Regions from separate parts of the Roseburia hominis A2-183 genome, predicted to be linked through region 2. Evidence: predicted binding sites of a transcription regulator. Region 2 holds the regulator's gene; each other region holds the start of a gene.

Region 1 (7,631 bases), 1.1 Mb from region 2:
AGGACGAGCGCCTTCTCACCGTCGGAGAGATCAACGCACGCGCCGGTCGGGAGAATGTGGATGCATTCCGCCAGTGCGGCAACGACGCGCGGATTGTAGGTCCGGCTGTGTCTGCGCAAAAAAGACATCGCGGCAACCTCCGAGACCGGCGGATTGTTAATATTCATGGCGGTAAGCCGGTCAAACTGATCTGCCACCTTTAAAATATCACAGAGCAGACGTGTCTCCGGGGAAGGATCCTTGATCTTTAAGGTCTGACTCTTCTGGAAGATGAACTGCTGGATAATCTCTAAGGAAATCTTCGGAAGATTGCACTCCTCATAGCGCGGGCGGATTGATTCATAACCGCGTTCCAGATTCATCTGGATAAAATTCTGGTCGCTGTCCGAGAGGTCGTCGCCCTTGTCGAGGATGGCCTGCGGAACATACAGATAACCGAAATCATACAGCAGGGAAGCCGTGATCAGCGCCCGGATATCTTCTGCCGGGAGCTGCATCTCATTGGAGATCATTGCGGATAGGATACCGACACTGATCGAGTGTTTGTATACAAAGTCCGCGGAACTGCGGAGTGTCTGCGTAAAATTCAGCTTGTGGTCAAGACTGCCGTAATGCCGCTGGATATCATCGACCAGCGAGAGCAGTGTGGACGGGACAAGATTGTCGACAAGCTTGTCCATGTTGTCCTTTAACTTGAACATGTAGATGGTCTGGAACTGTTCAAACTCCAGATCTTCCCGCGAAAGCGGCGGCAGCGGTTCAGCCGGCTCCAGAATAAAAATGCCGATCAGACCAAAATTCTCAATACTGTTAATACCCTGGATCGTGAGCCTTGTATCCCGTTCGTATAACAGAACCCCCATCCTGTTGTAGATTGGCTTTGCAAGGCGCATACCGGGCTTTAGATCAGCAGTTTTGACAAATTGCATGCTTATCTCCCCCTCTTCCGGTATTGTCATACCAAAATCCTCTTTATCTTCCCTCTATGATAGCATATTGAAAGCTGAAATACAATCTGATATGATACTCTTAGAACCGGGGTTTTTGAAAGAAAATCCTACTTTTCCGGAGAAAGAGGTACTTATGATACAGATTCCGTGGAGACGCGTGGCGGGAGCAGCGCTGGTAATGTGCCTGCTTCTGGCAAATACATCTTATGCCGAGACGACACAGGACAACATAAATGATGCGAAGAATCAGATTGAGGATCTGAAAGATCAGAAAAAGGATGCCGAGGATACCGTCAATGACATCTCCGGCAAAAAGGATGCACTGGAGTCGGATCTTAGCGGGTTAAACGGTCAGCTTTCCGATATTGTCGCACAGATCAATGATCTGGAGGGGCAGATTTCGGACAAACAGGGGGAGATTGACCAGGCGAAGGAGGATCTGGCTGCGGCGGAGGCACAGTCTGCGAAACAGTATGAGGATATGAAGCTGCGGATTCAGTTCATGTATGAGAACGGAAGCACGCCGGTATGGCAGATGCTTGCGGAGGCGGAATCTTTTTCCGACTTCCTGAACCGCACGGAATATATTACCGACATCAACGCCTACGACAGAAAAAAGCTTGTGGAATACCAGGATCTGCAGGAGCAGATAGCCGCCCAGAAGGAAGATCTGGAGAGTGATATGACCGAGCTGGTGGCGATGCAGGATGACATGAAGAAAAAGCAGGCGAACGTCAGCAGTCTCATCAACACCACCAAGGCGAATCTGGCGCAGACACAGGAAGATCTGGCGGATGCGCAGTCCAACGTCGCGGACCTGGAGGATAAGATCAACCAGATGGTCGAGTACGAGAAGCAGCTGGAGATCCAGAAGGCGAAGGAGGACGCTGCGCGTCTGGCGGCGATTAAGGAGCAGGAGAAGGAGGATACCTCCACCGTGGTCTATGTGCCGACGGACAGTGACCAGTACCTGCTTGGAGCAATCATCCAGTGCGAGGCGGGCGGAGAATCCTACGACGGGAAGCTTGCGGTCGGAAGCGTTGTGATAAACCGTGTGAAGAGTTCGTATTTTCCGAACTCTGTCTCGGGTGTGATTTACCAGAGCGGTCAGTTCTCGCCGGTGGCGAGCGGCAGACTGGCGTATCGTCTGGAAGCGGGTGTGGACGGAAGCTGCCTTCAGGCGGCACAGGATGTGCTAAACGGCAATATTACGGTGGGCTGCCTGTATTTCAGACAGAATAACGGCATCATACAGGGAACCGTAATTGGAAACCATGTATTCTATTAGAAGTGAAAAAAGTGCGGAAAACCGCAGAATGGCAGCAGGGCGATTTTTGTGAAAAGTACACAAGAATCGCTTTGCTTTTGTTTGGAAAATAAAATTTGCATGATAAATTTTTAACAAAAAAAAGACTGTAAAACAGACGTATAGAGGGGGAAAAAGGAGCGTAAAGAAAACATTAGAAAGATGAAAAAAGAAGAAAGTTATTGCATTTAAGAGTGAAATATGGTAGCATGAAAAAGTATTAAAAAGCTAGTAAAAACGCCGATTATTTAAAATGCACCTTGTGAAAAAAAGAGGGAGAAACATAAATTTTAACTGCAAAGTTGAATTTATTTTTTTTAGCAAAAAGATTGTTAAAAAATTAACAGCGTTTTTCGGCAAAATTATTTTTTAAAGAGGAACAAATTCCCCGTACATACGGGGTTTTGTGTGTAAAACTGAAAGGAGAATTCAAAATGGCAAAGAAAGTAGTTTTAGCAGGCGCATGCCGTACCGCTATCGGCAAGATGGGTGGAGCACTGAGCAATACTCCGGCAGCGGAGCTGGGATCAATCGTAATCAAAGAGGCATTGAACAGAGCTGGCGTAAAGCCGGAGCAGGTAGATGAAGTATTGATGGGATGTGTTATCCAGGCAGCACAGGGACAGAACGTTGCACGTCAGGCTTCCATCAAGGCAGGACTTCCGATCGAAGTACCGGCAGTTACTCTGAACGTTGTATGTGGTTCCGGACTGAAATGTGTCAATGAAGCAGCTACTATGATTCTGGCTGGTCAGGCAGATATCGTTGTTGCAGGTGGTATGGAGAACATGTCCATGGCTCCTTATGCCATGACGAAGGCTCGTTTTGGATATCGTATGAACAATGCGACCATCATTGATACCATGGTAAACGATGCACTCACCGATGCATTCAACCACTATCACATGATGATCACAGCTGAGAACGTATGTGAGAAGTATGGTCTTACAAGAGAAGAACTCGATGAGTTCTCCGCAAACAGCCAGCAGAAGTGCGAGAAGGCAATCGCTGAGGGCAAGTTCGATGACGAGATCGTTCCGGTTCCGGTTAAGGTTAAGAAAGAGACCGTTATGTTCGCAAAAGATGAGGGACCGCGTCCTGGCACAACAGCTGAGTCACTGTCCAAGTTAAAATGTTGCTCCGGCAAAGAGGGCGGACTGGTAACCGCAGGTAACGCTTCCGGTATTAACGATGGTGCAGCTGCAATCGTTGTTATGAGCGAGGAGAAGGCAAAAGAGCTTGGCGTTAAGCCGATGGCAACATGGGTAGCCGGAGCACTCGGCGGAGTAGAGCCTGAGATCATGGGTGTCGGACCTGTTGCATCTACCAGAAAGGTACTTGAGAGAACAGGACTTACCATCGATGATATGGATCTGATCGAGGCAAACGAGGCATTCGCAGCACAGTCTGTTGCAGTTGCAAGAGATCTGAAGTTTGATATGTCCAAGGTAAACGTAAACGGCGGTGCAATCGCACTTGGTCACCCGGTAGGAGCTTCCGGATGCCGTATCCTTGTTACCTTATTACATGAGATGCAGAAGAGAGACGCAAAGAGAGGTCTTGCTACTCTGTGCATCGGTGGTGGTATGGGATGCTCTACCATCGTTGAGAGAGACTAATGCAGTTATGAGAACTTCTGAACCGGCGCCAGCCTGTGGGCGGCACCGGAGAAGTTCTTGCTTTGCGTAATAGGAATCTTTGTTCCTATTTTATTAAAAGGCATAGAATCAGTTATTAGAATATATATATGATATTTCAGGAGGTACAGACATGAAAGTTGGAGTTATTGGTGCAGGAACAATGGGACAGGGTATTGCAAAAGCATTTGCCCAGGTAGACGGATATGAAGTAGCACTCTGCGACATCAAGCAGGAGTGGGCTGACGGCGGAAAAGAGAAGATCAAGAAAGGCTATGCAAGACTTGTCGAGAAAGGAAAAATGACACAGGAAGCAGTAGACGGCATTCTCGCAAAGATTACCCCAGGTTTAAAGGAAGACCTTTGCAAGGATTGTGACCTCATCGTAGAGGCGGCTTTCGAGGATATGGGCGTTAAGAAGACTACATTCCAGGAGCTGGATAAGATTGCAAAGCCAGAGTGCATTTTTGCATCCAACACATCCAGCCTTTCCATCACAGAGATCGGCAACGGACTGACCCGTCCAATGGTAGGTATGCATTTCTTCAACCCGGCAGACCGTATGAAGTTAATCGAGGTTATCGCAGGTGTGAATACACCGGAAGAGACCGTTGAGGCGATCAAGAAGATTTCCGTAGAGATCGGCAAGACTCCGGTACAGGTAAATGAGGCAGCAGGCTTCGTTGTAAACCGTATTTTAATCCCGATGATCAATGAGGCAGCTTTCATTAAGATGGAAGGTGTATCTGATATCGCAGGTATCGATGCAGCAATGAAACTCGGCGCAAATCATCCGATGGGACCGCTTGAGTTAGGTGATTTTATTGGTCTGGATATCTGCCTTGCAATCATGGATGTTCTCTACAAAGAGACAGGCGACAGCAAGTACCGCGCATGCCCGTTAATCCGCAAGATGGTTCGCGGCGGCAATCTTGGCGCAAAGAGCGGCAAGGGATTCTATGTATACAATGCTGACCGTACAAAGACCCCGGTTGATGCTCAGTAAAATATAAGGTAATAATGGAGGAAATGATATCATGGATTTCACTTTAGACAAGAAACATGAAATGGCGCGCTCCCTGTTCAGAGAGTTCGCTGAGAACGAGGTAAAGCCTCTCGCTCAGGAAGTAGATGAGACAGAGGAATTCCCGGTTGAGAACGTGAAGAAGATGCAGAAGCTCGGCTTCATGGGCATCCCGGTACCGAAGGAGTACGGCGGACAGGGCTGTGACCCGCTCACCTATGTAATGTGCGTAGAGGAGCTGTCCAAGGTATGCGCTACAACAGGTGTTATTGTTTCTGCACATACTTCTCTCTGCATTGATCCGATTATGACCTACGGTACAGAGGATCAGAAGCAGAAATACGTTAAGCCGCTTGCAACAGGCGAGAAGCTCGGTGCATTCGCACTGACTGAGCCGGGTGCAGGAACCGATGCGCAGGGCGCACAGACCAAGGCTGTATTAGACGGAGACGAGTGGGTATTAAACGGCTCCAAGTGCTTCATCACAAATGGTAAGGTTGCAGATGTTTATATCGTAATCGCAATCACAAGCGTAACAGAGGATAAGAGAGGCAGAAAGAAGAAGAACTTCTCTGCATTTATCGTAGATAAGGGAGCTCCGGGCTTCTCCTTCGGAACCAAGGAGAAGAAGATGGGTATCCGCGGATCATCTACATACGAGCTGATCTTCGAGGATTGCAGAATCCCGAAGGAGAACCTGCTTGGCGTAGAGGGCAAGGGATTCCCGATCGCTATGCACACACTGGATGGCGGACGTATCGGTATTGCTGCTCAGGCACTTGGTATCGCAGAGGGCGCATTAGACCGCGCAATCGCATACACCAAGGAGAGAAAACAGTTCGGCCGTACGATTGCCCAGCAGCAGAATACACAGTTCAAGCTGGCTGACATGGCTGCAAGAATTGAGGCTGCACAGCTTCTTGTATACAAAGCTGCTATGGCAAAGGCAACACAGAAGGTATATTCTGTAGAGGCTGCAAAGGCAAAACTGTTCGCAGCAGAGACTGCTATGGCTGTTACCACAGAGGTTGTCCAGCTGTTTGGTGGATACGGTTACATCAGAGAGTACGATGTAGAGCGTATGATGCGTGACGCAAAGATCACAGAGATCTACGAGGGAACCAGTGAGGTTCAGAGAATGGTTATCTCTGGTGCATTACTGAAATAGTCGTAATCCGTGGCATAATATAAAAATATAAGGAGTGAAAAATACATGAATATCGTAGTATGTATTAAACAGGTACCAGATACCAAGGGCGGCGTTAAGTTCAACCCGGACGGTACATTAGACAGAGCTGCAATGCTTACCATCATGAACCCGGATGACAAAGCAGGTCTTGAGGCAGCACTTAGATTAAAAGAGCAGTACGGCGCAGAAGTAACCGTTCTTACCATGGGTCTTCCGAAGGCAGACGAGGTGCTTCGTGAGGCAATGGCAATGGGCGCAGACAAAGGAATCCTTGTAACAGATCGTGTGTTAGGCGGAGCTGATACATGGGCTACCTCCACCACAATCGCAGGCGCACTCCGCAATCTGGATTACGATCTGATCATCACCGGACGTCAGGCGATCGATGGTGATACCGCTCAGGTAGGACCGCAGATCGCAGAGCATCTGGGACTTCCGGTTATTTCCTACGCACAGGACATCAAGATCGATGGAGAATATGTCGTTGTTCAGCGTCAGTACGAGGACAGATACCATGAGTTAAAGGCAAAGATGCCGTGCCTGATCACAGCACTTTCCGAACTGAATCAGCCGCGTTACATGACTCCGGGCGGAATCTTCGACGCATACGATAAGGAAGTTACCGTATGGGGAAGAGCAGATCTTAAGGATGTAGATGATTCTGATCTTGGATTAAAGGGATCACCGACAAAGATCGCAAAGGCATCTGACAAGGTACGTAAGGGCGCAGGCGAGAAGGTTGTCCTTGATCCGGATGAGTCCGTAGCATACCTGATCGGCAAGTTCAAAGAGAAGCACATTATCTAACAAATATAAGGAAAAGTGGTGAATAAAATGGGTTTAGAAGAATATAAAGGAGTATTTGTCTTTGCACAGCAGGTTGACAACGTATTAGACGGCGTTGCTTTCGAGTTACTTGGAAAAGGAAAAGAGCTGGCAAAGGATTTAAACACAGAAGTAACTGCAGTATTGATTGGCTCCGGCGTTAAGGAGCTGGCAGATCAGCTTGCTGAGTACGGCGCTGACAGAGTCATCGTGGTAGACGATCCGCAGTTAAAAGACTACAGAACAGAGCCGTACGCACATGCACTGGCATCTGTGATCAATGAGTACAAGCCGGAGATCATGCTGGTTGGCGCAACTGCAATCGGCCGTGACCTCGGACCTACTGTTTCCGCTCGTGTGAAGACAGGTCTTACTGCTGACTGTACGATGCTTGAGATCGGCGATTTCCCGCTGAACGCAGCAGCTGGACAGGAGCAGCAGCACAATCAGCTTCTTATGACACGTCCTGCATTTGGTGGTAACACGATCGCAACGATCGCGTGCCCGTACAACCGTCCGCAGATGGCTACTGTACGTCCGGGTGTTATGCAGAAGATCGCTCCGATCGCAGGCGCTAAGGCAAATGTGGTAGAGTACAATCCGGGATTCACCCCGAATGACAGATATGTAGAGATCTTAAACATTGTAAAGGCTGTTAAGAATACAGCGAACATCATGGATGCAAAGATCCTGGTATCCG
Region 2 (7,631 bases):
ACGGAACTTGCGATCGACGCGCTCGGATACAAATCTGTCGTCATGAACAAGGAGCAGGAGACGATTTTTAATCTGGCATTACGGCGCTGAATGTCATAATGTCTGCCATTACTATAACAAAGCATTATATCTGCTATAACTTTTTATTCATTGACAAATAGAACAAGAAATGTATAGTATAAGAAGACGGTATAATTGTATACAATTATGCAAGCGGTTATTTATGCAATGATCAAGAAAGATTATACGACGGAGAGAAGCCGTGAAGGAACCGCCGCATTGGATGATGGCAAAAGGAGTGCAGCTATGAGAGAAGTCGTAATGAATAAGAAAACGAACCTGCTACAGTTGGAAGAGCATTTTTATCAGCTCGTGGATGTGGAAGAGCCGAACGTATTCCACAATCTGTTCCCGTACAGTGAGATACCGAAGATCGCATTCAATGATCGTATTGTCCCGCACAACATGCCGGAGAATATCTGGATTACCGACACGACGTTTCGGGACGGTCAGCAGTCGAGAGCTCCTTATACAACGGAGCAGATTGTAACGATCTATGACTATCTGCATAAGCTGGGCGGTCCGAAAGGACTGGTCCGTCAGAGTGAATTTTTCCTATATAGCAAGAAGGACAGGGATGCGGTCTACAAGTGCCTGGAAAGAGGATACAAGTTCCCGGAGGTTACGAGCTGGATCCGTGCAAGCAAGCAGGATTTCCAGCTGGTGAAGGACATCGGACTCAGAGAGACCGGTATTCTGGTAAGCTGCTCGGATTATCATATTTTTTATAAGATGAAGATGACCAGACGTGAGGTCATGAATCTGTACCTGAGCGTGATCCGCGAGTGCCTGGAGACGGGAATCAGTCCGCGCTGCCATCTGGAGGACATTACGAGGTCGGATATTTACGGGTTTGTCATTCCGTTCTGTGTGGAACTGATGAAGCTGATGGATGAGTACAAGATCCCGATCAAGATCCGCGCGTGCGATACCATGGGATACGGCGTGAATTTCCCGGGTGCCGTGATCCCACGGAGCGTGCCAGGTATTATTTACGGACTGACCACCCATGCCGGCGTTCCGTCGGAGTTGATTGAGTGGCATGGCCACAATGATTTTTACAAGGCGGTCAATAACTCCACAACCGCATGGCTTTACGGCGCAAGCGGCGTTAACTGCTCCCTGTTCGGTATCGGAGAGCGCACCGGAAATACACCGCTTGAGGCGATGGTCTTTGAGTATGCGCAGTTAAAGGGAACACTTGACGGTATGGATACAACGGTCATTACAGAACTGGCAGAATACTTTGAAAAAGAACTCGGCTATGTACAGCCGAGCCGCACACCGTTTGTCGGAAGCAACTTTAATGTGACGAGAGCGGGAATTCATGCAGATGGACTGCTCAAGAACGAGGAGATTTACAACATTTTTGATACGGGGAAATTCTTAAACAGACCGCCTCTTGTATCGGTGTCCAACACATCGGGTCTTGCCGGAATTGCACACTGGATCAATTCGTACTATCATCTGCCGAAGGAGAAATGGGTCGATAAGAATTCGGATCTGGTTAAGAAAATAAAAGTCTGGGTGGATGCACAGTATGAGGACGGACGTGTGACGGTACTTACGGATTCCGAACTTGTGGAAGAGATCGGAAAGTGCTGCAAAGAGCTGAACATCACGATATAGCATGAGGTAAATAGATGAGTGAGGATAATTATTCGCTGAGTTCGCGCGTGTTTCACACAATACGTGAAAATATACTGTCCGGGAAATATGCGACGGACGAGGAATTAAAAGAAAAATCCATCGGAGAGGAACTGGGTGTCAGCCGGACTCCGGTCAGGGAGGCACTGCGCCAGCTGGAACTGGAGGGTCTTGTGACCATCATTCCGAACAAGGGAGCATATGTCGTCGGAATCTCCCAGAAGGATATCCGCGATATTTATGAGATCCGCTCCAGGCTGGAGGGACTCTGCGCGAGGTGGGCGTGCGATAACATCACAAAGGATCAGCTGGATGAGCTGGAGGAGAACATTTATCTGTCCGATTTCCACTCGTCCAAGGGAAATTCCGAGCAGGTGGTGGAGCTTGACAACAAGTTCCATGAAATTTTATACGATGCGTCAGGCAGCAAGGAGCTGCGCCACATCCTGAGGGATTTTCACCACTATGTGCAGCGCGTGCGCAAGGTGACGCTCGCCGTGCAGGAGAGAGCGGTCAATTCAAATGAGGAGCACCGCAAGATTGTGGAGGCGCTAAAGCAGCATGACGGGGCCAGGGCGGAAGAACTGGCGGACGCACATATGCGCAACACCATTAACAATATGGATCATTACGGCTGGGACAATCTGCTCAAGCAGTAAGAGCGGAAGATGCCATGTCAGATAGAACAGAATCACAGCACAGAAAGGAAGCAGCCATGGAAAAAATCAAAATGACAACGCCACTTGTAGAGATGGACGGAGATGAGATGACACGGATTCTCTGGAAAATGATCAAAGACGAACTGTTGTATCCGTTTATCGATCTTAAGACGGAGTATTATGATCTCGGACTGGAACACCGCAATGAGACGGACGATCAGGTTACCGTAGATTCTGCAAATGCAACGAAAAAGTACGGGGTTGCTGTAAAATGTGCGACGATCACGCCGAATGCCGCCCGTATGACGGAGTATCATCTCAAGGAGATGTGGAAGAGCCCGAACGGAACAATCCGCGCCATGCTGGACGGAACGGTGTTCCGTGCACCGATTATTGTCAAGGGGATCGAGCCGTGCGTGAAGAACTGGAAAAAGCCGATCACGATCGCGAGACATGCATACGGCGACGTCTATAAGGCGAGCGAGATGAAGATTCCGGGACCGGGCAAATGCGAACTGGTCTACACGGCGGAGGACGGAACCGAGACAAGAGAGCTGATCCACAATTTTACCGGTGCGGGCGTGGTGCAGGGACAGCACAACCTCTGCAATTCCATCGAGAGCTTTGCGAGAAGCTGCTTTAACTATGCGCTTGACACAAAGCAGGATCTGTGGTTTGCAACCAAGGATACCATCTCCAAAAAATACGACCACACCTTCAAGGATATTTTCCAGGAGATTTATGACAGCGAGTATGCGCAGAAGTTCAAAGATGCCGGAATCACATATTTCTACACACTGATTGATGACGCGGTGGCGCGTGTGATGAAGTCGGAGGGCGGCTATATCTGGGCGTGCAAGAACTATGACGGCGATGTGATGAGCGATATGGTATCCAGCGCGTTCGGTTCGCTGGCAATGATGACCTCCGTGCTTGTCACACCGGACGGAAAGTACGAGTACGAGGCGGCGCACGGAACCGTACAGCGCCATTACTATAAGCATCTGAAGGGGGAGGAGACCTCCACGAACTCCGTCGCAACCATTTTTGCATGGACGGGCGCACTCAGAAAGCGCGGAGAACTGGACGGCAGTCACGAGCTGGAAGAGTTTGCCGACAAGCTGGAAAAAGCTTGTGTTAAGACCATCGAGGATGGTAAAATGACAAAAGACCTTGCGCTGATCACAACCATTTCTAATCCGGTTGTATTAAACAGTGAAGATTTTATCAAGGCAATTCGCAGCACGTTAGAAGGAATGTTATTGTTATGATTTTATCCTGTCAGAATATTTCCAAGTCATTCGGGACAGACGAAATTCTCAAAAATGTAAGTTTTCATATCGAAGCAAATGAAAAAGCAGCGATTGTCGGCATCAATGGTGCCGGCAAGTCTACGCTACTTAAAATTATTATGCAGAAAGAGACGCCGGATACCGGTGAGGTGATCCTTGCAAAAGACGCCACCATCGGCTATCTGGCGCAGTATCAGGATGTGTCCGGGCACCGGACCATCTACGAGGAAGTCCTTGACGCAAAGAAGAACATCATCGAGATGGAGGAGCGTCTCCGCGGGATGGAGGCGCAGATGAATGCGCTCACAGGGCAGGAGCTTGAAGCGCTTCTGGACGGGTATCACCGGTTGAGCCACGAGTTTGAACTGCTGGGCGGCTATACCTACCGCAGTGAAGTGACGGGAATCTTAAAGGGACTTGGCTTTGTGGAGAGTGAATTTGACCGGCAGATGAGCGAACTTTCCGGCGGACAGAAGACGCGCGTGTCACTGGGCAAGCTCCTTGTGACAAAGCCGGATGTCCTGCTTTTAGACGAGCCGACCAACCATCTGGATATGGAATCGATCCAGTGGCTGGAGGGATTTTTGATGAACTATAAGGGAGCGGTCGTGATCGTGTCGCATGACCGCTATTTTCTGGACCGCGTCGTCACCAAAGTGGTGGAGATTTTCCAGCATCAGGGGTATGTCTACCAGGGAAATTACACGGAATTTGCGAAGAAAAAGGCGAAGATCCGGGAAGATCTGTTAAAGCAGTATTACAACCAGCAGCGGGAGATTAAGCACCAGGAAGAGGTCATCACAAAGCTCAAGTCTTTTAACCGCGAGAAATCGATTAAGCGGGCGGAGAGCCGTGAAAAGATGCTGGATAAGATCGAGCGTCTCGAAAAGCCGACGGATGAGAACACGGACATCCATATTGTGCTCGAGCCGGATGTGACAAGCGGTAATGATGTTCTTACGGTGGAGCATTTAAGGAAAGCGTTCGGAACACATACGCTGTTTGACGATCTCTCTTTTGAGATTAAGCGTGGGGAGCGCGTGGCGCTGATCGGCAATAACGGAACCGGCAAGACGACGATTCTTAAGATCATCAACGAACTGCTTCTGGCGGACGGCGGAACCATCGTGCTCGGGTCGAATGTGCACATCGGGTACTACGATCAGGAACATCAGCTGCTCCATATGGAGAAAACGATCTTTGAGGAGATTGCGGATGACTATCCGCAGTTAAACCACACGAAGATCCGCAATGTCCTGGCGGCGTTTTTATTTACGAACGATGATGTATTCAAGCGGATTGCAGACTTAAGCGGTGGGGAGCGCGGGCGCGTCTCCCTTGCCAAACTGATGCTTTCCGATGCGAATTTTCTGATTCTGGATGAGCCGACCAACCATCTGGACATCACATCCAAAGAGATTTTGGAGTCGGCGTTAAACCAGTACACCGGAACCGTCTTTTTCGTGTCGCACGACCGTTATTTTATCAATCAGACCGCAACCCGGATTCTGGATTTGACGGGAGGGACGATTGTCAACTATATCGGGAATTACGATTACTATCTGGAAAAACATGACGAGCTGACCCGGATCTATGTGGAGGCGGAGCCGAAGGCGCAGGCGGCGCAGATGACGGAACAGACCGTGGCGCAGGACGGAAGTGGAACAGACAAGAAAGCGGACTGGCAGACGCAGAAAGCCGAGCAGGCGCGCATCCGCAAGCTTGAGAATACGCTAAAGAAGGCGGAAGAGCGCATTGCCGAGCTGGAGGATCTGATCGCCGGCATTGATGAGGAGTGCGCAGATCCTGCCAATGCAACCAATTCCGCGAAGCTCGGCGAGCTGACCGGCAGACAGAATGAATACCGGAGCGAGCTGGAAAAATGCTACGAGGAATGGGAGCAGGTATCGATGGAGCTTGAGTCGTGAGGGATGCCGTCTGGTTGTTAAATTTTTGACACATTGACAGATATCTGGTTTATCACTATAATAAAAGAGATGTTTTGATAGAAAGGTGGGCATCACCATGCAGGAAAAAGAAATATCACAGGCTGTCATTCGTCGAATGCCGCGGTATTACAGATATCTGGGAGAATTGCTGGACGCCGGGGTAGAACGTATTTCTTCAAATGATCTGAGCCTCAGGATGAATGTCACCGCATCCCAGATTCGTCAGGATCTCAATAATTTTGGGGGATTTGGCCAGCAGGGATATGGATATAACGTAAAATACCTATATGAGGAAATCGGCAAGATTCTAGGACTGAACCAGCAGCACAATATTATCGTGATCGGTGCCGGAAATCTCGGGCAGGCACTCGCCAATTACGTGAAGTTTGAAAAGCTTGGATTTATGATCATCGGACTGTTCGATGTCAATCCGGCGTTGGACGGTGTGACTGTGCGCGGGATCAAGATCCGTATGCTGGATGAGCTGGAAGATTTCTGTAGAGAGAACAAAGTAGACATTGCAGCGCTTACCATGCCGAAGGAAAAAGCGGACGCCATTGCCAACCGTCTGGTCGGTCTTGGCATTCATGCGATCTGGAATTTTGCACATGTGGATCTGGAATTGATCAATAAGGACGTTGTTGTGGAAAATGTCCATCTCTCGGACAGCCTGATGCAGTTATCCTACAATATTGTGAAGAATCAGCGCGCCAAAGAGAACAGCCGTCAGACAGATTAAAAGAGGTCCTGCATAGCAGGATCTCTTTTTTACTCTATAGGGAACTTTGTTCCAGTGTTTTACTGAAATAAAATGCCGGGTGTGATGCCGGCAGGCGGGAGGGAAAAGATGCGATATATCGTAAACAGCCGGGAGATGAATCTTTATGACAGCCGGACAATCGAGGAATTTCATATGCCGCAGGCAGTGTTGATGGAGCGGGCGGCGTTTTCCTTTGTGGAGACACTGCGCCGGGAAAAACGGAATACGTCAAGAACACTCGTCGTCTGCGGCAGCGGCAACAACGGCGGAGACGGCTATGCGATCGCCAGAATACTCATGCAGGCGGGAAACACCGTCGATGTATTGGAAGCGCCGCACACAGGAAAAGCGTCCGTCGGCAATCAGCTCCAGAAGAAGATCTTTCTTGCGTACGGCGGTAAGATCCTCACGGAATTTCCGGAGGGGAAGTCCTACACGCTCGTGATCGACGCGGTATTCGGCGTGGGATTATCGCGCAGTGTGGAGGGAGAATACGCATCGTTAATCGACCGGATGAATGCCATGGAAGGGGCGAAGGCGGCGGTTGACATTGCTTCCGGCATTTCGGCGGACAATGGAAATGTGCTGGGAACCGCTTTCCGGGCAGATCTGACGGTCACATTCGCGTTTGAAAAGGTGGGATGCCTGCTGTGGCCGGGCAATCAGTACGCCGGGAAAGTCGTTGTGGCGGATATCGGGATTACGCCGGATGCATTCGGGGAGCGCAAACCGGCGGTGGCAGCGTTAGAAGACGCGGATCTGTCCCTTCTTGCCGCAAGGGAGAGCCACTCCAACAAGGGAACGTTCGGCAGACTTCTCGTGATTGCCGGAAGCCAGGGAATGTCCGGAGCGGCATATCTTTGCGCGAAAGCCGCATATGCAAGCGGCTGCGGGCTGGTGCGCATTTTTACACCGGAGGAAAACCGCGCCATTTTACAGACGCAGCTTCCGGAGGCGGTAATCACGGCATATTCCTCCAAAAAGGCGGAGGCGCCGCAGCTTTTGGAGGCAATGAGCTGGGCGGACACGATCGTGTGCGGACCGGGGATCGGCACGCCGGATACGGCTGCGGGGATGGTTCGCACAGTGATCAAGAATGCGGCGGTTCCGGTGCTTTTGGATGCGGACGCGCTGAATGTGATTGCAAAAGATACAAACCTGCTGCTTCTGCCGCACACGGAACTCGTGGTGACGCCGCACCTTGGAGAGATGAGCCGGCTGACGGGGGATTCGGTGGCGTATCTGCAGAATCATCTGATTGAGG
Region 3 (7,631 bases), 1.3 Mb from region 2:
AGAACACGATGATGGTGTCCTCTCCGCGGCGGTCAACCGCTGTGATCAGATCTCCGATGAAGTCATCCACTTCATGAATCATGTTGACATAATATTCCCACTGGTTGTTGGAAGCCTCATCTGCGGCGCCGGAAACAAGAATATCCGGATTTTCCAGAATCTTCTCGGTCGGGTAATCGCCGTGACCTTCCACGGTAATGGTATATACGAAATCGGACTGGTTTTCCGTCGCGTTCATAGCTTTTACAGTCTCCTGTACCAGCACATCATCAGTCGGCCAGTTGCCATTCGGCGTGTACTGGGAGATGTTCATGCACTCCTTGCTGGTAAAGGTATCGAATCCCATCATGGAAAAAGCATTGTTGCGGCTGTAGAAAGTAGCGGTATTGTTATGTACGACATGCGTACCATAACCGATCTGGGAGAGATCATCGGCAATACTTTCGCAGTCCGTCTGTTTTAAGATCGTCTTGTAAGGATACTCACCGGTACCGAAATACTGCATGCTCATTCCGGTCAGAACCTCGAACTCCGTATTGGCGGTACCTGCACCCACGACCGGTACGGTAAGGTAACCGGTGGAATAGTTTGCCTCAAGGTTGTGGAAATTCGGAATCGGATCTTCGGACATATTTAAAAAGTTTACTTCGTAAGGATCACAGAAGGACTCCAGTAAAACACAGATAACATTTGGCTCGCTGCCTGTGGAAACAGTGGTCGGGCTGCTGGCGGAATCAACAAGGGTGTTGATCGCATCAACGGTTTCCTCGGAATAATCCTCCGGTTTATCCATGCCTCTTCCGACAACACTGGTGGAAAAACCGTACACAAAACCGTAATCAGAGTAGCCCTGCGCAATATTTGCAAAATAGGAAGCAAGAATGTTGGAACTCTGTGCTGCCTGTGTGGTAATCGGAAGACCGATTAAAATCAGAGCGGCAATGGAGACCGGACCAAGCACGGTATGGCGTTTTCCCTGATAACGGGGTCCCTTTGCAAAGAGAAGACCAAGAATGACAAAGAAGGCAACCACAACGGACACGACCATGGTTGCTTCCTCCGCTGTAAAATAGTTGGTGTTCTGCATTGCGAACAGATCCGGCAGACATTTTAAGTCTGTGTAGCTGAACGGTGTGACACGGTTTGACAGAATCAGACCGTTGACGGTTCCAAGGAAAATCCACAAACCGCTGATTAAGATACGCATCTGTGTACGATATTTTGTCAGATAGACAAGGGATAGAGATGCAAAGATAATCAGCGCATTATATAAGAATGCAAGCGTGTGATTGCTGATGAAAGTTATAGCGCTCACAAAGTCCCGTCTGGAAATCGTCTCCACGGCAAGAATTAACAGACAGGCTAATAAAAAGTGGAAAATAAGAGAATACTTATTAAGGAAAGCAATCCGTTTATAGTATTTTTCACTGTGTGGCTTCTTCTGCGGAAGAATGCTCTTCAGAGATTGAAGCTTACTGGAAAGCGGTGCAAGCTTTTCTTTTAGAATGTTAAATAATTTTTTCATAGAACCCTCCCAAAATGACTGTAGGCGGTGTGAAACACCGATACGCTCACGCGTGCAATATATGTGGGCAGCCGGGCTGCCGATTCTCCAGTGTAAAACTCCTGTAAAAAGGAAGTAAAGCTAAATTTCGATACTAAGAGAATATAGCGCTAATTGCATCAAAAATCAATCGGGAAGATGAATAAAAAAGGTTTAAGATTTCCTGGATTTCTATAAAATATGAATAAAAAATGAACAAACTATGTCCAAATGAAAAATGTATCACTTTACAAACTTGTCGATCGCGTCATTTAAGTCCCGGATGACCTGCTCATCCCCGGTTTCAACGGCGTCGACCAGGCAGTGGCTGATGTGATCCTCTAAAATGATTTTACCGATATTGTTGATGGCGGAACGCACCGCCGCAATCTGAACAAGCACTTCGCTGCAGTCCCTGTCGTCTTCGATCATCGTGCGGACGGCCTCCATATGTCCGATCGCACGGTTCATGCGGTTTAAGACCGCCTTGGTATTCTCGTGGTGATGCGGATGTGTGTGAGTGGAGCCGTGGGCATGAGTATGAACGGAGCCGCTGGCATGAGTATGAACGGTGTCGTCAGCATGCGTGTGAGTGGTGCCGTCGGTGTGTGTATGAGTGGTGCCGTCAACGTGCGTATGAGTGATGCCGTCGGCGTGTATATGTGTATTTGCTGTGGAAGTCTTCTGTGTTTTCATGGGATTCCTCCGATTCGTTGCATTTCATTCAGTGTATCATATTCTCCCGAAAAAAAACAGGTTGTCTTTTTTGTACAATGCTTATATAATAAGGAAAGAATTTGGCAGACAAGGGGGTATATCGGGGATATACCCCTTATTTTACGCGAAAAGCGCAAAGGAAGGAATAGAAAAAGGATGAATTTACTCGACATCATAGGACCTGTGATGGTAGGACCGTCAAGTTCACATACAGCGGGAGCTGTGAAGATCGGCAGAGTCAGCAGAAAGCTTTTAGCGGAGGAGGTTGCGGACGCAAAAATATATTTTCATGGCTCTTTTCTGGCAACGGGCAAGGGACACGGTACGGATAAGGCGATCCTGGCAGGACTGCTCGGGATGCAGGTGGATGATCCGAGAATCCCGGAGAGCTTTACGATGGCAAAGGAGTCTGGGATGAGTTTTACACTGGAGGGGATTGATCTTGGAGATGTACATCCCAACTCGGTCAAGATGAATCTGACCGGAAAATCCGGCCGTACGCTGGAAGTCATTGCGGCGTCGGTAGGAGGCGGACAGATCCGGATCTGCGAGCTGGACGGGCTGACAGCGAATTTCAGCGGGGATTATCCGACCCTGATCGTGCACAACATCGACCAGCCAGGGCATGTGGCTGAGGTGACTTCGATGCTGGCGCACAAGTCGGTAAATATTGCTACGATGCAGCTTTACCGCGAGAGCCGGGGCACCAGGGCGGTCATGGTCATCGAGTGCGACAGAGAGGTGCCGGGAGAGGCAATCGAGTGGCTGGAGCATCTGGAGGGAATTTTAAAGGTTACCTACTTAAGCATGCTGGAAGCATAGATACATCAGATGGGCAGAAAGATGCAGCGTATGTGACGGGAAGGCGGTGTGAACCGTCTGGATGATAGAAAAACAGAGGGAGGATGACAATGTACCGATCATTGGAGGAACTGTGCCGGATGGAGAGAGAGACCGGGAAGCCTTTTTGGAAAATTGTGCAGGAGGATGACTGCGTGGAGCAGGGCATCAGCGCAGAGGAGTCGTTTGCACAGATGCGCGGGATGTACCAGGCAATGCAGTATGCAGATGCACATTACGATGAGACGTTAAAGTCAGCAAGTGGACTGGTCGGAACAGAGGGAACCAGGATGAAGCGGGCGCGGGAGGCGGGAACGCTGCTCTGCGGAGACTTTATCGGAAAAGTGATGGAAAAAGCGCTGAAGACCAGCGAGTCCAATGCCTGCATGAAGCGGATCGTGGCGGCACCGACCGCAGGCTCCTGCGGTGTGGTACCGGCAGTGTTTTTGAGTGTGCAGGAGGAGCGCGGTTTTTCTGAGGAGTGTATGGTGGAAGCCCTGTACGTGGCAGCCGGAATCGGCGGCGTGATTGCAAACCGGGCGTTTTTGGCAGGCGCGGCAGGCGGCTGTCAGGCGGAGATTGGTTCGGCTTCCGCGATGGCGGCAGGTGGTGTGACGTATCTTCTGGGCGGCGGTGCAGATGAGATTGCCAATGCAGCGGCGCTGGCGCTTAAGAATCTGCTTGGACTGGCATGCGATCCGGTGGCGGGACTTGTAGAAGTTCCGTGTGTGAAGCGCAATGTCATGGGAGCCGTGAATGCCATGACTTCTGCAGATATGACGATGGCGGGGATCTTCAGTAAGATTCCGCCGGATGAAGTGATTGACGCGATGCGCAGTATCGGGCGCAGCATGAATGAGGATATCCGTGAGACCGGAAAAGGAGGGCTTGCGGGGACGCCGACCGGGGTAGAGATCCGCGACCGGATGGCTGGAACCCTGTAGACAACCGGTTAGTGCCGGAGGACGGCTGACAGATGGGAAGTGGAATGGTAACAGGATTGACAGGATCTGAAGGGGAAGAATCATCCTGTTCCAGAATGGAAGCAGGCGTGGAGAATCGTTGGAGCAAAATACGTGAATTTCTTGCATGCCGCTTTTGACATTATATTCCGTGTCTTTGCCACGTTTGGACAATCCACAGGAGGTGTCCGGCAAACCGCAGACAATGGGCGGACTTTCTGGTGTCCCTAAGGGCACCGCTTCACAGACAATATAAAACCGCGCGAACCGAAACTCGTTGGCATCTGCTATTGAAAATAAGGCAGATGCCAATTCAAACATCGGCTTCGCGCGGTTATGTTCTGTTCAGCGGTGCCCGTAAGGGACACACACAAAAGTCCTAAAATTGTCTGCAGGTTGCGAACACCTTCTGCGGAGTGTTCCAAACTTGGAAAGACATGGATCATCGAAGATGTCAAAAGCGGCATGCTTAGAAATTCCGTATTTGGCGATTGGATTCTCCACGCCTGCTTTCATCTGGAACATGGCTGTTCTTCTGGCCTCAGATAGTGAAACTATATGCAACATTCCACGTCCCGTCCGTCAGTCGTCCTCCGGTACTAGCGGTTGCTTCTTCTCCAGATGTGCATCTGCTCCGCCTCTTTGATGAGGTCGTCGCGGAAATCGGGATGCGCGATCGAGATCAGAGCCTCGGCTCTCTGCCAGGTAGACAGACCCTTTAAGTTCACCTTGCCGTATTCGGTTACAACATAGTGTGTATTCGGTCTTGCGTCGGTAACGATGGAACCGTTTGCCAGCGTCGGGCGGATACGGGACTGCACCTGACCGTCCTTGGTCTTGAAGGTAGAGGATAAGCAGATAAAGCTCTTGCCGCCCTTGGACAGATAAGCTCCGAGCACGAAGTCAAGCTGTCCGCCTGCGCCGCTGATCTGCTTGATGCCTGCAGACTCTGCATTTACCTGACCATAGAGATCAATATCCACGGCATTGTTGATGGAAATAAAGTTATCCAGTGCGGAGATCGAGCGGATGTCGTTCGTGTAGTCGACCGGAGCGCTCATCAGTTCCGGGTTGTCGTCCAGATAATCGTACATTTTCTTGGTGCCGGCGCCGAAAGCGTAGGTCTGGCGGTAACGGTCGATATTCTTTTTGGAACCGTTGATCTTACCTGCCTTTGCAATATCGACAAATGCATCCACGTACATCTCAGTGTGAACGCCGAGATCCTTCAAGTCGGACTCTGCAATCAGGGAACCGACAGCGTTTGGCATGCCGCCGATACCGAGCTGTAAGCAGGCACCGTTCGGAATCTCATCGACGATCAGCTTTGCGACAGCCTTATCCACATCTGTAGCAGGACCGCCTGCACCCAGTTCACCGATTGGCGGGTTGGAGCCTTCCACGATGTAGGTGACATCGGAAATGTGGATGCCACACTCGGTACCGCCGAGGCAGCGTGGCATATTTTCATTGACTTCTACGATGATGTGCTTTGCGCGCTCGCACATTGCACCCAGATGTGAGGCACTCGGACCGAAGTTAAAGTAGCCGTGCGCATCCATCGGAGCAACCTGGAACATGGCAACGTCATCCGGGCAGTCAAGCTCGCGGTAGTAGCGCGGCAGCTCGGAGTAGCGGATCGGACAGTAGTAAGCCACGCCTCTGTTTATCATCTTGCGCTCGATACCGGACATATGCCAGGAGTTCCAGCAGAAATGCTCACCTGCATCCTCACGTGCAAAAACAGCCAGCGGCTTCATCAGGATACCGCCGCGCAGCTTGACGTCTGTCAGTTCGTCGGTGCGCTTTGCGAGAGCCTGATCCAGTGCGTCAACGGTGTTGGTGCACCAGCCGTAATCTACCCAGTCTCCGGATTTGATGAGCTTTACCGCCTCATCTGCGGAGACAAGCTTCTGTTTGTATTCTTCACGAAAATCCATCTCAAATACCTCCCACACAAAAGATTGTTAAAATTTTACCATAGTTTCATCCTATCACTTTATGTCGTATTTTACAAGCCCTGCCGGAGCGTATTTCCGGAGATTTGTAAGATCAGGTCTCCTCCGGCATCCGCCAGTCTCTGGAAGCCTCCCGGTATTTGTCGAGCATCATTTCGTACTGGATGGTAAGCGCTGTGTCGGAAGGAATTTTGGCTTCCTCCCCGGCGAGGAGCGTCTCGTAACATTCGACAAGACCGAGCAGCGGAAGATCCCCGCTTGTGTGAACGTCCAGGATGCTTTCCGTCTCATAGGCGGCATTGTAGAACCAGAGAACCGCTTCCGCGTAGTCGCGCTGTCCCACAAAATAGGTTCCCAGTTCGTAGCAGATTTCTGCGCACGGTGTGGTGAGCATGTCCTTCATGGTCAGCTTGAAAAATTCGTTCTTGTTATCCTCCATGCGGTAAATCCGGGCGAGGACGCATGCAGCTTCCTTTCGGGCGTCATCTGCCGGGTCATTGTCGAAAATGAGCTGGAAGATCGGTTTTGCATCGGTAAAATCCTTTTTGTCGCCAGTCTTTAGAAGTTCTTTGGCATACATGGTACGGATTTTCGGGGAAAATTGTCCGTCGTGTTCAAACGCTTTGATGAAGATGGAGAAGTCGCGCTTGCTGTGCAGGGACTGCGGACAGTGCAGAATCTCCACATCGCTGTCAAAAGTGACCGGCGTTAAGCGGACGGTCTCGTGAATTGGATCGATCCAGGTAAACGTGCGCAGTCTGCGGAACAGCTTTGGACGGTATTCCTTTTTTGCATTCAAAACGGTATCGAATGTGCCCTGCGTCACATACTTCATCTGTACAATCTCGATCTCAGGCAGAAGGGCATCTTTAAGACGGAGAAAACGCTCGCGGTTTGCGTCGTCAAGAATTTCATCGGCGTCGGCGGTGTAGATATATTCCATCGTTGCTTTGGAAAAGGAAAAATTGCGCGCGGCGGAAAAGTCGCTGGTCCATTTGAAATCGTAGATCCGCGAGGTGTACTGTGCGGCAATTTCTTTCGTGTTGTCGGTGGAGCCGGTGTCTACAATGATGATCTCGTCCATGAGATCGGCGATGCTGTCCAGACAGCGCGCCAGCACTGCGGACTCATTTTTTACAATCATACATAAACTGATAGTTGCCATAGTTTCTCCTTTGTGGGAGGCAGTGATATGCCGCTGCCCCGTGCGTGATAACTTCTATCCTAAGTATAACGCAGCGGGGGATGGCAGGCAAACAGGAAAATAAATTGTCGTGGCAAGATGGAAGGTTCTGTGCTAAAATGAGCGGTGGTTATGTCTGCAGGGCGGACGGAAGACAGATGGAAACGGAGTATACAGATAAATGAGACAAAAAGAACAATTTATGCAGAAGACGATCGTCGTGTGGCAGCCCGGGAAATGTTGCAGTCTTCGGGTTTATGAATCCGGTGTGTGGTGTGATCCTGTCCGCAGTTCTGCTCGGTGAGACGGACAGCTTAAGTGTGATGCCGGTGGCTGCGCTGGTGCTGGTATGCATGGGAATTTACATTGTAAACCGACCGGAAAAGACAGAATAAAAAAGGAGGAACCTATGAGCGCGATTGTTACAT

What was found. Region 2 encodes Rex, which represses fermentation and respiration genes when NADH is low (regulators of the CRP and FNR family bind a similar motif). Its sites were predicted from a motif close to ATTGTTAANTANTTAACAAT; they were not measured.
Region 1: the regulator Rex is predicted to act here: its motif matches at 2,585-2,604, upstream of RHOM_RS02660 (acetyl-CoA C-acetyltransferase).
Region 3: the regulator Rex is predicted to act here: its motif matches at 6,026-6,045, upstream of RHOM_RS13400 (butyryl-CoA:acetate CoA-transferase).

The regions. Positions count from the first base shown of each region.
Region 1 covers NC_015977.1:597,816-605,446, forward strand. The annotation lists gene RHOM_RS02650 (HD-GYP domain-containing protein) at 1-929, opposite strand, end outside; gene RHOM_RS02655 (cell wall hydrolase) at 1,084-2,238, shown strand; gene RHOM_RS02660 (acetyl-CoA C-acetyltransferase) at 2,691-3,875, shown strand; gene RHOM_RS02665 (3-hydroxyacyl-CoA dehydrogenase family protein) at 4,027-4,899, shown strand; gene RHOM_RS02670 (acyl-CoA dehydrogenase) at 4,931-6,085, shown strand; gene RHOM_RS02675 (electron transfer flavoprotein subunit beta/FixA family protein) at 6,131-6,913, shown strand; gene RHOM_RS02680 (electron transfer flavoprotein subunit alpha/FixB family protein) at 6,941-7,631, shown strand, end outside.
Region 2 covers NC_015977.1:1,710,254-1,717,884, reverse strand. The annotation lists gene RHOM_RS07695 (response regulator) at 1-90, shown strand, start outside; gene RHOM_RS07690 (2-isopropylmalate synthase) at 307-1,689, shown strand; gene RHOM_RS07685 (GntR family transcriptional regulator) at 1,704-2,366, shown strand; gene RHOM_RS07680 (NADP-dependent isocitrate dehydrogenase) at 2,423-3,637, shown strand; gene abc-f (ribosomal protection-like ABC-F family protein) at 3,634-5,586, shown strand; gene RHOM_RS07670 (redox-sensing transcriptional repressor Rex) at 5,684-6,346, shown strand; gene RHOM_RS07665 (bifunctional ADP-dependent NAD(P)H-hydrate dehydratase/NAD(P)H-hydrate epimerase) at 6,455-7,631, shown strand, end outside.
Region 3 covers NC_015977.1:2,987,635-2,995,265, reverse strand. The annotation lists gene RHOM_RS13425 (sulfatase-like hydrolase/transferase) at 1-1,525, opposite strand, end outside; gene RHOM_RS13420 (metal-sensing transcriptional repressor) at 1,787-2,188, opposite strand; gene sdaAB (L-serine ammonia-lyase, iron-sulfur-dependent subunit beta) at 2,417-3,082, shown strand; gene sdaAA (L-serine ammonia-lyase, iron-sulfur-dependent, subunit alpha) at 3,172-4,044, shown strand; gene RHOM_RS13400 (butyryl-CoA:acetate CoA-transferase) at 4,662-6,002, opposite strand; gene RHOM_RS13395 (glycosyltransferase family 2 protein) at 6,115-7,185, opposite strand; gene RHOM_RS17605 (hypothetical protein) at 7,461-7,598, shown strand; gene RHOM_RS13390 (class I SAM-dependent rRNA methyltransferase) at 7,613-7,631, shown strand, end outside.